One region of the Fictibacillus enclensis genome, then DNA from elsewhere that is predicted to be linked to it. Evidence: riboswitches for the same ligand, from Rfam matches in the RefSeq annotation. Region 1 holds a riboswitch; each other region holds the start of a gene.
What was found. Region 1 has a riboswitch for lysine ahead of lysA (diaminopimelate decarboxylase). Riboswitches for the same ligand answer to the same signal wherever they lie in the genome.
Positions count from the first base shown of each region.

Region 2: it holds a riboswitch for lysine, as region 1 does, so the genes downstream of both, QNH15_RS03145 (amino acid permease) here and lysA (diaminopimelate decarboxylase) in region 1, are expected to answer to the same signal.
Region 3: it holds a riboswitch for lysine, as region 1 does, so the genes downstream of both, QNH15_RS17205 (aspartate kinase) here and lysA (diaminopimelate decarboxylase) in region 1, are expected to answer to the same signal.

Region 1 covers NZ_CP126109.1:2,789,776-2,793,061, reverse strand. The annotation lists gene spoVAEA (stage V sporulation protein SpoVABEA) at 1-379, shown strand, start outside; gene QNH15_RS14645 (spore germination protein) at 339-1,820, shown strand; lysine riboswitch at 1,890-2,068, shown strand; gene lysA (diaminopimelate decarboxylase) at 2,172-3,286, shown strand, end outside.
Region 2 covers NZ_CP126109.1:586,386-589,671, reverse strand. The annotation lists gene QNH15_RS03150 (MEDS domain-containing protein) at 1-189, opposite strand, end outside; gene QNH15_RS03145 (amino acid permease) at 303-1,754, opposite strand; lysine riboswitch at 1,850-2,039, opposite strand; gene QNH15_RS03140 (LysR family transcriptional regulator) at 2,112-3,020, opposite strand; gene QNH15_RS03135 (DinB family protein) at 3,165-3,286, shown strand, end outside.
Region 3 covers NZ_CP126109.1:3,270,994-3,274,279, forward strand. The annotation lists gene bioB (biotin synthase BioB) at 1-811, shown strand, start outside; gene QNH15_RS17205 (aspartate kinase) at 849-2,084, opposite strand; lysine riboswitch at 2,274-2,464, opposite strand; gene uvrC (excinuclease ABC subunit UvrC) at 2,541-3,286, opposite strand, start outside.

The DNA of each region.
Region 1 (3,286 bases):
GGAACTGGCTATGCGCGCAGTATGCGGACATCCGGGAATTGAAGTTCTCGGGGCCATAGCGGTTGCTTCAAAAACACGTCATTCAGAATGGACAAAAGTCCACTTCTCCATTGACCGCTATGGAAACTTTACGGAATTTGGCATTGATAAGAGCGGGCTTCCTGATCTTGAAACAGGGAGGATCAACGGTGACACGGTTTACATTCTTGATGAATTAAACCTGCCGATCGTCATTGGGATCGGTGATATCGGGAAAATGGCTGGACATGATGCGGTGGAAAAGGGGGCACCCGTCACCAGCCTGGCGGTGGCGACCATCCTAGAAAGGAGCGGATTTAATGCAGGAATCAAAGGAAAGACAGAAGACACCAATCAGTAAAAAAATCCAGGAAAACGAACATGAGCTGAAATCGAGGCTCGGGATTGGTGTCAGTTTTGATGTAGGAGTCAGAAAGCTTCATGTCTTGAAAAAGGAAGTTCAGATCTACTATTGCACGGGGCTATGCGACAGTCTCTTTATCATTGAAATCATGCGGGAGCTCATGGACATGGATCATGGGCACCGTGCGCCTTCCAATGTCAAAGAAATTTTGCACGATCACCTTTCCCATCAGCAGGTGGAGTTGACGGATAACCTGGAGATTGCCATAGACAGAATGCTTTCCGGACTGATTTCTGTATTTTTGGAAGGCGAAGACCAGGCATTCATCGTTGATGTAAGAAGCTATCCTGGCCGTCAGCCGGAAGAACCGGACATTGAGAAAGTGGTCCGTGGCTCAAGGGACGGATATACCGAGAACATCATCATTAATACCGCTCTGACCCGCCGGCGTATCCGCGACGAGCGGCTGCGTCATGAAATAATGCAAGTCGGAAAGCGCTCCAAAACGGATATTTGTATATCGTATATTGAGGATATTGCTGATCCAGGGCTTGTCGATCTTGTTAAACAAGAACTTCAGAGTATTGATATCGATGGTATCCCCATGGCCGATAAAACCATTGAAGAATTTCTTGTGAAACAAGGCTGGGATCCTTTTCCGCTTGTCCGGTATACCGAACGGCCGGATGTTGCGGCCCAGCATTTAATGGAAGGCCATGTTCTCGTAATCACCGATACGAGCCCAAGTGTTATCATTACACCGACAACCTATTTTCACCATGTACAGCATGCAGAGGAATTCCGTCAGACGCCGATGGTCGGCGCTTTTATCCGCTGGGTCCGGTTTGCCGGCATCATTGCCTCGCTTCTCCTCCTGCCGCTCTGGTACCTTTATGCTACACAGGAAGGACTGCTGCCACCGAATATCGATTTTATCGGACCAAACAAAACGACGAATATCCCTTTGTTCCTGCAAATTGTCTTTGCGGAAATCGGGATTGAAATCCTGCGAGTAGCCGCGATACATACCCCCAGTCCGCTTTCGACGGCGATGGGCTTGATCGCAGCGGTGCTCATTGGCCAGATCGCCATCGATGTGGGACTGTTTGTTCCGGAAGTCATATTATATGTATCAGTCTCAGCGATCGGAGGGTTTTCTACCCCAAGCTATGAACTCAGTGTTGCCAACAAAATGCTCCGGCTCGTCCTTCTGGTGCTAACGGCCATCTTCCATGTGCCCGGGCTTGTCGTAGGCGCCACTCTGCTCCTTCTGTATCTTGCTTTTGTGAAAAATTTAAATACGCCCTATCTGTGGCCTTTTATCCCATTCAACGCCAAGGCGTTTGTGCAGATCATGATCCGGCTCGCTGTACCTCTATCGAAAGTCCGGCCGAGCATCGTTCATCCGCAAAACAGCAAAAAGCAGCCAACTTCTTAAGAAGTGTTGCCGAATATCCAATTTTGTGATAAATTTGTTCATAACAATTGGATATGCCTCATTTATAAATAATGGGGTAGAGGCGCAAAGCGGATGAGTAGGGTGATGGAGTGAATGGACATGATGAAATCATCTTAAAGGCCAATTTGCCGAAGTGTGGGAATGATCCATCCGTTCTCATGCTGGGCCGCTGCCGAACAGACAGCGGACTGTCACTGCAATGCTTGCAGTGGAGAACTATTCCGGCAAATGGGGGTACGGTAGTAGACAGCCAGTGTACCTTATACATGGGCTGTCTTTGTTTTTTTCGTCGGAAAAGAATCTCTGCAGGATAGAAAAGGGGAGATTATGATGTACTTACATGGCACAAGCTCGATTAATGAAGATAATCATTTGACGATTGGCGGGCTGGACACGGTTCAGCTGGCACAAAAATACGGAACACCGCTTTATATTTACGATGTGGAATTGATCAGGCAACGCGCAAGGTCGTTTAAAAAAGCGTTTGAGGAACAAGGCATAAAAGCCCAAGTGGCGTATGCGAGCAAAGCATTTTCCTGCCTCGCGCAGGTCCAGCTGGTGGCAGAGGAAGGCTTAAGCCTGGACGTTGTTTCCGGGGGAGAGCTTTATACAGCTCTTGCCGCTGGATTTCCTGCAGAACGCATCCATTTTCATGGCAACAATAAAAGCTATGATGAGCTTCAATATGCCTTGAAGTCCGGAATCGGATGCTTTGTTGTGGACAATTTTCATGAGCTGCGCATGCTTAATGAGCTCTGTGACAAAATGAATACACAAACATCCATTCTTCTTAGAATCACTCCTGGTATCGAGGCTCATACCCATGAATACATTCTAACGGGGCAGGAAGATTCAAAGTTTGGTTTCGACCTTCAGAATGGCCAGGCGGAAAAAGCAGTGATTGAAGCACTGGATTCAGAAGCGATTACCCTTCTTGGGGTTCATTTTCATATCGGTTCGCAAATTTTTGAAACAGCGGGTTTCATTCTGGCCATTCAGAAACTGTATGATTACCTTGCCAAATGGAACAATGATTTATCCTTTTTTCCCAAAGTGTTAAATCTTGGGGGTGGATTTGGGATTCGTTATACAGAGGCAGATGAACCGCTCGAGCCCAAAGAATATATTGATGCGATGATCGGTGAAGTGACACGACTATCTGCTTCAAATTCAGTTTCAGTACCTGAAATCTGGATTGAACCCGGCCGTTCGCTCGTTGGAGACGCAGGAACCACCATCTATTCGGTCGGCTCACAAAAGGATATTCCTTCGGTCAGGCATTATGTGGCAGTAGACGGAGGGATGAGCGACAATATCAGACCTGCACTATATCAGGCCCAATATGAAGCGGCACTTGCCAACCGGGCGCGAGAAAAAGGAACAAAAAAGGTGTCTGTTGCAGGGAAATGCTGCGAATCCGGGGATATGCTCATTTGGGATATTCT
Region 2 (3,286 bases), 2.2 Mb from region 1:
TTTTTGAATCATTGGAAAAATGCGTTCGTTTTCCAGAAATAGTATGTACTCCCCTTGTTCAATACCCGCCATAATGTAGGACACTGCGTTTTGAATATAATCCTCCACTTTATCAGAATAATAAAAGACATGAATGCCTTGACCTTGCATGGGTTCTGGTTGAGTGAACTGCGTAAGTTTTTTGTTCAATTATGTATCCCCTTCCGATTGACGTAAATGTTAATACGGTAATTCTTCACAAATAAAAAATCTCCTCTATTTTCATAAAAAAACAGGAACCGATCAGGCTCCTGCTTTTTATCTTATTCAAAATCGCACTCTTTAAGAGGTACCACTTTTGTTTTGTGTTTGAACTTATAGCCAAGCCATACGGCCAGGAAAATGGGTATACCAATATAGGAAACGAGCGCACCTTGCCAATCGATCGTATCGCCGGTAAAAGCGGAATAATTTTGTCCGAGAATAACGACGAAACAAAGCAGGAAGGCGAAGATCGGTCCAATCGGGAACCATTTTGCCCGGTACGGAAGATCACGCAAATCCCTTCCTTGTGCCACATAGGCTTTTCGGAAGCGGTAATGGCTGATCGCAATTCCAAGCCAGGCGATAAAGCCTGACATCCCCGAGGCGTTCAACAGCCATGTATAAATGGCTCCGTCACCAAATAAGGAAGCAAGGAATGCTACTGCTCCAACTGCAGCCGTCACGATCAGCGCAGGAACAGGAACACCCCGAGAATCCAGCTTTGCCAGAAACTTGGGCGCTTTTCCGTCACGTGCCAGGTCCCACAGCATACGGGTCGATGCGTACATACCAGAGTTACCGGCAGAAAGGACAGCGGTTAAAATGATCGCATTCATGACAGATGCGGCAAAGGCGATTCCCGCTTTATCAAATACCAGGGTAAACGGACTCACGGTGATTTCACTTCTTGCCAGCCTGCTGTCCGTATAAGGAATGATTAAGCTGATCACTAGAATCGCAAGAATATAGAACAAAAGAATGCGCCAGAACACACTCTTGACTGCTTTTGGAATGTTCTTCTTCGGATCTTCAGTCTCCCCTGCTGCCACACCAAGCAACTCCGTTCCCTGAAAGGAAAAACCTGCTGCCATAAAGACGCCAAGCGTAGTAAAGAATCCGCCTTTGAACGGGGCATCACCAATGGTAAAGTTTTTAAAGCCAATGGCTTCTCCGCCGAGAATTCCAAAAATCATAAGCGTACCGAGAATTAAAAAGATAATAACCGTAACCACTTTAATAAGAGAAAACCAGTATTCTGACTCTCCAAACCCTTTAACGGATAAGTAGTTCAATAAGAACATAATTGCTAAAAACAACGCACTCCAAATATAGGAAGGCGTATCAGGAAACCAGAACTTCATGATGAGCGTAACCGCTGCAAGCTCTGCCGCAATGGTGATTGCCCAGTTGTACCAATAATTCCAGCCCAGGGCAAATCCCACGGAAGGATCCACAAATTTTGTGGCGTAGGTACTGAACGATCCTGCCACTGGCATGTAAGATGCCATTTCCGCCAGGCTTGTCATCAAAAAGAAAACCATGATGCCAATGACTACGAAGGATAAAAGCGTGCCCCCGGGTCCGGCCGTATGGATTGAGCCTCCACTCGCCAAAAACAGGCCGGTTCCGATGGTTCCACCCAGCGAGATCATCGTTAAGTGGCGGGACTTCAGTTTACGCTGTAGTTCTCCTGAAGCCGCTGGTGCTGAATTCTTTGCTGTGTTTTGCATAAAAAAACTCCTTTTCATTTTGGAAGGAGTGGGAAATAAAAAAAGCCGCCAAAACGCAGTTTGACGGCAGTTCTATTCTACCCGCATCATGCCTTCCGTAAGATAGCGCATCCCACTCACCGGTAATGTGAGCGTGACAGTGCTGTTCCTTTTCGAAAACAGCCCCAATTCATATTTCCAGAGATAAACATGAATTTCGGCAGCTTTTCCTTTCACACGGAGTCTATGATGTCTTTCTGCATCTCGTACGTCCTACTAATAAAAGCCGCGACCTCTACCTCATCGGATTGATGAGGATTTTTGAAATATCCAGTTAGTTGACGCTAGTTGCTATTATAAAACACGAACATTAACTGTTCAACTGTTTTTTGTTTCCAAGGTCTCTTTTGCAGCATTAATGTACGTTTGAACCTTTTCTATAAACGCCTTGGCCGTAAAGCCCAAGAACTTATCTTTTCTATAGATGAGGCAAATCTTCTGACTGGGAACCGGGCCTATCAACGCCACTGTTTTAATCTTGGGGTGCTTAAGATTTCCCAAAAGAAGGGTAGGGAGAATGGCGGCCCCAATATCTTTTTCTACCATGGCAATCAAAGACGATAGCGTCGTTGTCTCCATTGACGGTTTTATTTTAAATCCTGCTTCGAGACAGTATCGGTCAATCAGTTTGCGGCATTGATGATAACTTGGAAACATAACCATCTTCATTTTTTGTACATCTTTAAAATAAAGAGACTTCTTATGGGCATAAAGTGAATCCGCATGAACCGCCAGGGAAAACGTCTCTTCAAACAGTGGGATTTCAACAAGCCGTTGGTCAGGATCAGGGCGAATCGTTATGCCAATATCAATTCCCCCACTAAGGACTTGCCCCGTAACATCCATCGTTTCAATTAAAGAAACCGAGGTATCCGGATGAGTTCTGTGAAAATCGAGAAGAAGCGCATCAAATACAAGATCAGCATCCCCAGGCAAAACACCGATCGTCAGAGACCCGCCTTTACCCATTTTCAGCTCTGCAATGCTGTCCTGTGCTTGTTTTATATGAGAGAAAATATGCCGGCATTGCTCTTGGAGAATTCCCCCTGCCTCAGTGAGTGAAATCTTTTTGCCTGTCCGATGAAACAAAGGCATTCCCAACTCATTCTCAAGCAATTTGATTTGCTGACTAAGATTCGGCTGTGATACCAGGATTTTTTCTGCTGCCCTCGAAAAATGAAGTTCCTCACAAATCACCATAAAATACTCCAGCTGCCTTAATTCCACATGATACCCCTCCCTGTTTACATCATAACTGAAACCAATCATGATCATAAGAAACGCGATATTGATGAGATTTTAATGCCTCCCTATACTGAAACTGTAGAAGTTAAGTTTTTCTTATAAAAAAGAAAACGGAGGAATGATACTATGTCTCACACTTTGCTGAAATCGGCAAAATCAGTTAGAAGCATGGCCCTTCAACAAGTCAAAGCGGCTCCCGAAGAGTTGTTCGACATCAAGCCCGCACCCTTTAATAATACTATCCGTTG
Region 3 (3,286 bases), 480 kb from region 1:
ATCCGGCATGTGCCCCGAAGACTGCGGATATTGCTCGCAATCTTCTGTTTCTTATGCATCAATTGAAAAATACACAATGATGGATAAAGAAACCATTGTCGCCGGGGCAGAGAAAGCCTATCAGCAAAATGTCAGAACGTATTGTATTGTCTCAAGCGGGCGCGGACCACTCCAGAGAGACTTGACGACCGTGATCGAAGCCGTAAAGGAAATCAAATCCTCGTATACTATGAAGATATGCGCCTGCCTGGGCATTGTCAGTGAAACTCAAGCACAGCAGCTTAAGGAAGCAGGCGTAGAACGATACAACCATAACATCAACACATCCGAAGACCACCACAGTGTCATCACGACCACCCATACATATGCAGACAGGGTCTCCACCCTAGACAAAATAAAAGAAGCCGGCCTTTCACCTTGTTCGGGAGTCATTATCGGCATGGGAGAAAGCAACAAGGATATTATATCTATGGCCAAGTCGCTCCGGGAGATCGATGCGGATTCGATTCCCGTCAATTTCCTTCATGCCATCCCGGGCACTCCTCTTGAAAACATGGACAATCTGAATCCACGTTTCTGCTTAAAGGTACTGGCTTTGTTCAGGTATATGAACCCTGCGAAGGAAATCAGAATATCCGGCGGCAGGGAAGTTAATCTTCGCAGCCTTCAGCCGCTGGGGCTTTACGCGGCGAACTCCATTTTTGTCGGGGATTATCTGACGACCGGCGGACAGGAAACTACTGCAGATCATCAAATTCTTGAGGACCTCGGGTTTGAGATCGACTTTTTGAACGATAAGGCAAACGTATAGAAAAATAAAACGTCCGGGCAAAATGGCCCGGACGTTATTACGCGTGTTGAACTGGTACTCTCGCATCCAGTTCAAATACATCATGAAGTGTCTCAATAGCATTAATCATATCCTGCTGCCCTACTACAGTGGATACTTTGATCTCTGAGGTACTTACCATTTTGATCATAATATTCTGATCAGATAAAGCCTTAAACATTTGTGCCGCGACACCAGGATTGGAGATCATCCCTGAGCCGACAATGGAAACCTTCGCCAGTCCATCTTCGTGGAGAATTTGGCTGAAACCAAGCTGTCCTTTGTTTTGCTCCAAAAGCTGGACCGTCTCATCAAAAATGGCACTGTCAATGGAGAAGGAAATGTTGGTTTTTTCCTGCTTGTTTACACTTTGAATAATAATATCAACATTAATGTTATTGTCCGCGAGCAAAGAAAATACAGACGAAAGTGTATTCAATCCGTTCGGGAGATTCTCAATTGTGATTTTGGTAACATTGCCTTCAAAAGCCAGTCCTCTTACCACTAGATTGTTTTCCATTTCTGCTTCCTCCTCAACGATTGTTCCACGTTCCTCTTCCATGCTTGAACGAACTTCAAGCTTTACTCCGTAATTCTTGGCAAATTCAACTGCTCTTGGATGCAGGACCCCTGCCCCCAAATTGGCCAGCTCAAGCATTTCATCATAAGAAATGGCAGCCAGTTTCCGCGCATGCTTCACAACCCGGGGATCGGTGGTAAACACACCGGTCACATCCGTATAAATTTCGCACTTGTCCGCACGAAGGGCTGCAGCTATAGCAACAGCTGTTGTGTCCGAGCCTCCCCGACCTAGAGTCGTAATCCTTTGCGAGGCTGTCCACCCTTGAAATCCGGCAACGACTGCTATTTTCCCTTCATTTAAAAGCGTTTCGATTCTTTTCGTATCAATGTCCAATATTCTCGCATTTCCATGAAGGCTCTCCGTTTGGATACCCGCCTGCCATCCGGTGAGAGATTCCGCCGGGTGACCGGCCTCCTCAAGAGCCATGGCTAACAATGATATGGTAATTTGTTCACCTGTGGTGAGCAGCATGTCCATTTCCCGTTTGGATGGTTTGCTTGTGATTTCTCCTGCCAGCTTTACCAAATCGTCGGTTGTCTTGCCCATGGCAGAAACAACCGCAATCACCTGATTTCCTTCATTTGCTGCCTGAATAATCCGTCTGGCCGCATTCCTGATTTTTTCGGGAGTACCTACACTTGTCCCTCCGAATTTTTGAACGATTAACGCCACAATGGTCCATCCTTTCTTATCCGCAAAAAGTTGTTATGCTAAAAAGACACCCAGATATGGCCAGCCAAGTCCTGGCTTCCACTTTTTCAACAGACTGTAAAACTGTTTATGAATACAAAAAAGCAGCAATAAGGAAAAGACCTTATTGCTGCTTGAATAGGCAACAGTAAGCCAGCATGTTTTCCCCTCATGTGAGATAGTCCTCCACACATCCTCCGGGCAAGGAATGTGTGACAGCTCTGCATTTATTCAATGCAGGTCCAGCCTTAAGAAAAAGGAAGTTTCCTAAAGCTTCGGCAAAAATCCCCTTTCAGCCACCGTCATAAGAGCTCCTTCTCTTCCGGTTGCTTACTATTGGTTTTTGCTCCTCTACCATCACTTCAAAAACTGAAGTATGGCGCTCTTTTAAAATTTGTATTTAGTGTAGCAAAGCAGATTTTAAAAATCAACCCTTTTTTATGATGGATCCTTTTGCAGCGCCTGCATGATTTCTTCTGCTACCCCCATGGGGATGCCTGCTGCCCGGAAATCCTCCATGGTCGCCTCTTTCATCTTTTTTATGGATCCAAATTTTCTCAGCAGCAGTTTTTTTCTTTTTTCACCGACACCCGGGATATTATCAAGGCTGGAACGAAACATGCCCTTATCCCTGACCTGACGGTGGAACGTGATGGCAAAACGGTGCACCTCATCTTGTATGCGCTGCAGAAGATAAAACTCCTGGCTGTTTCTCGGCATTTCCATAATTTCCGGAGGATCTCCCATTAACAATTGAGACGTGCGGTGTTTTTCATCCTTCGCTAATCCGCCAACCGGGATAAAGAGATTTAATTCATTTTCAAGAACATCCTGCGCTGCGGCAATCTGTCCTTTTCCGCCATCAATGATTATCAGATCCGGAAGCTGTCCATTTTCCTTCAGAATCCGTGAATACCTTCTCCGCACGACCTCTTTCATGGAAGCATAATCATCAGGACCGGTTACCGTTTTAATCTTGTATTTCCGGTACTCTTTTTTGTTTGGTTTACCATCCTCGAAAACAATCATCGCCGACACCGGGCTGGTGCCATGGATATTTGAATTATCAAATGCTTCTATCCGGTAAGGGGCCGGGATGTTCAGCTGCCTTCCAAGGCTTTCGACCGCTTTGATGGTCCGTTCTTCATCACGCTCGATGAGTGCAAACTTTTCTTTCAGCGCAT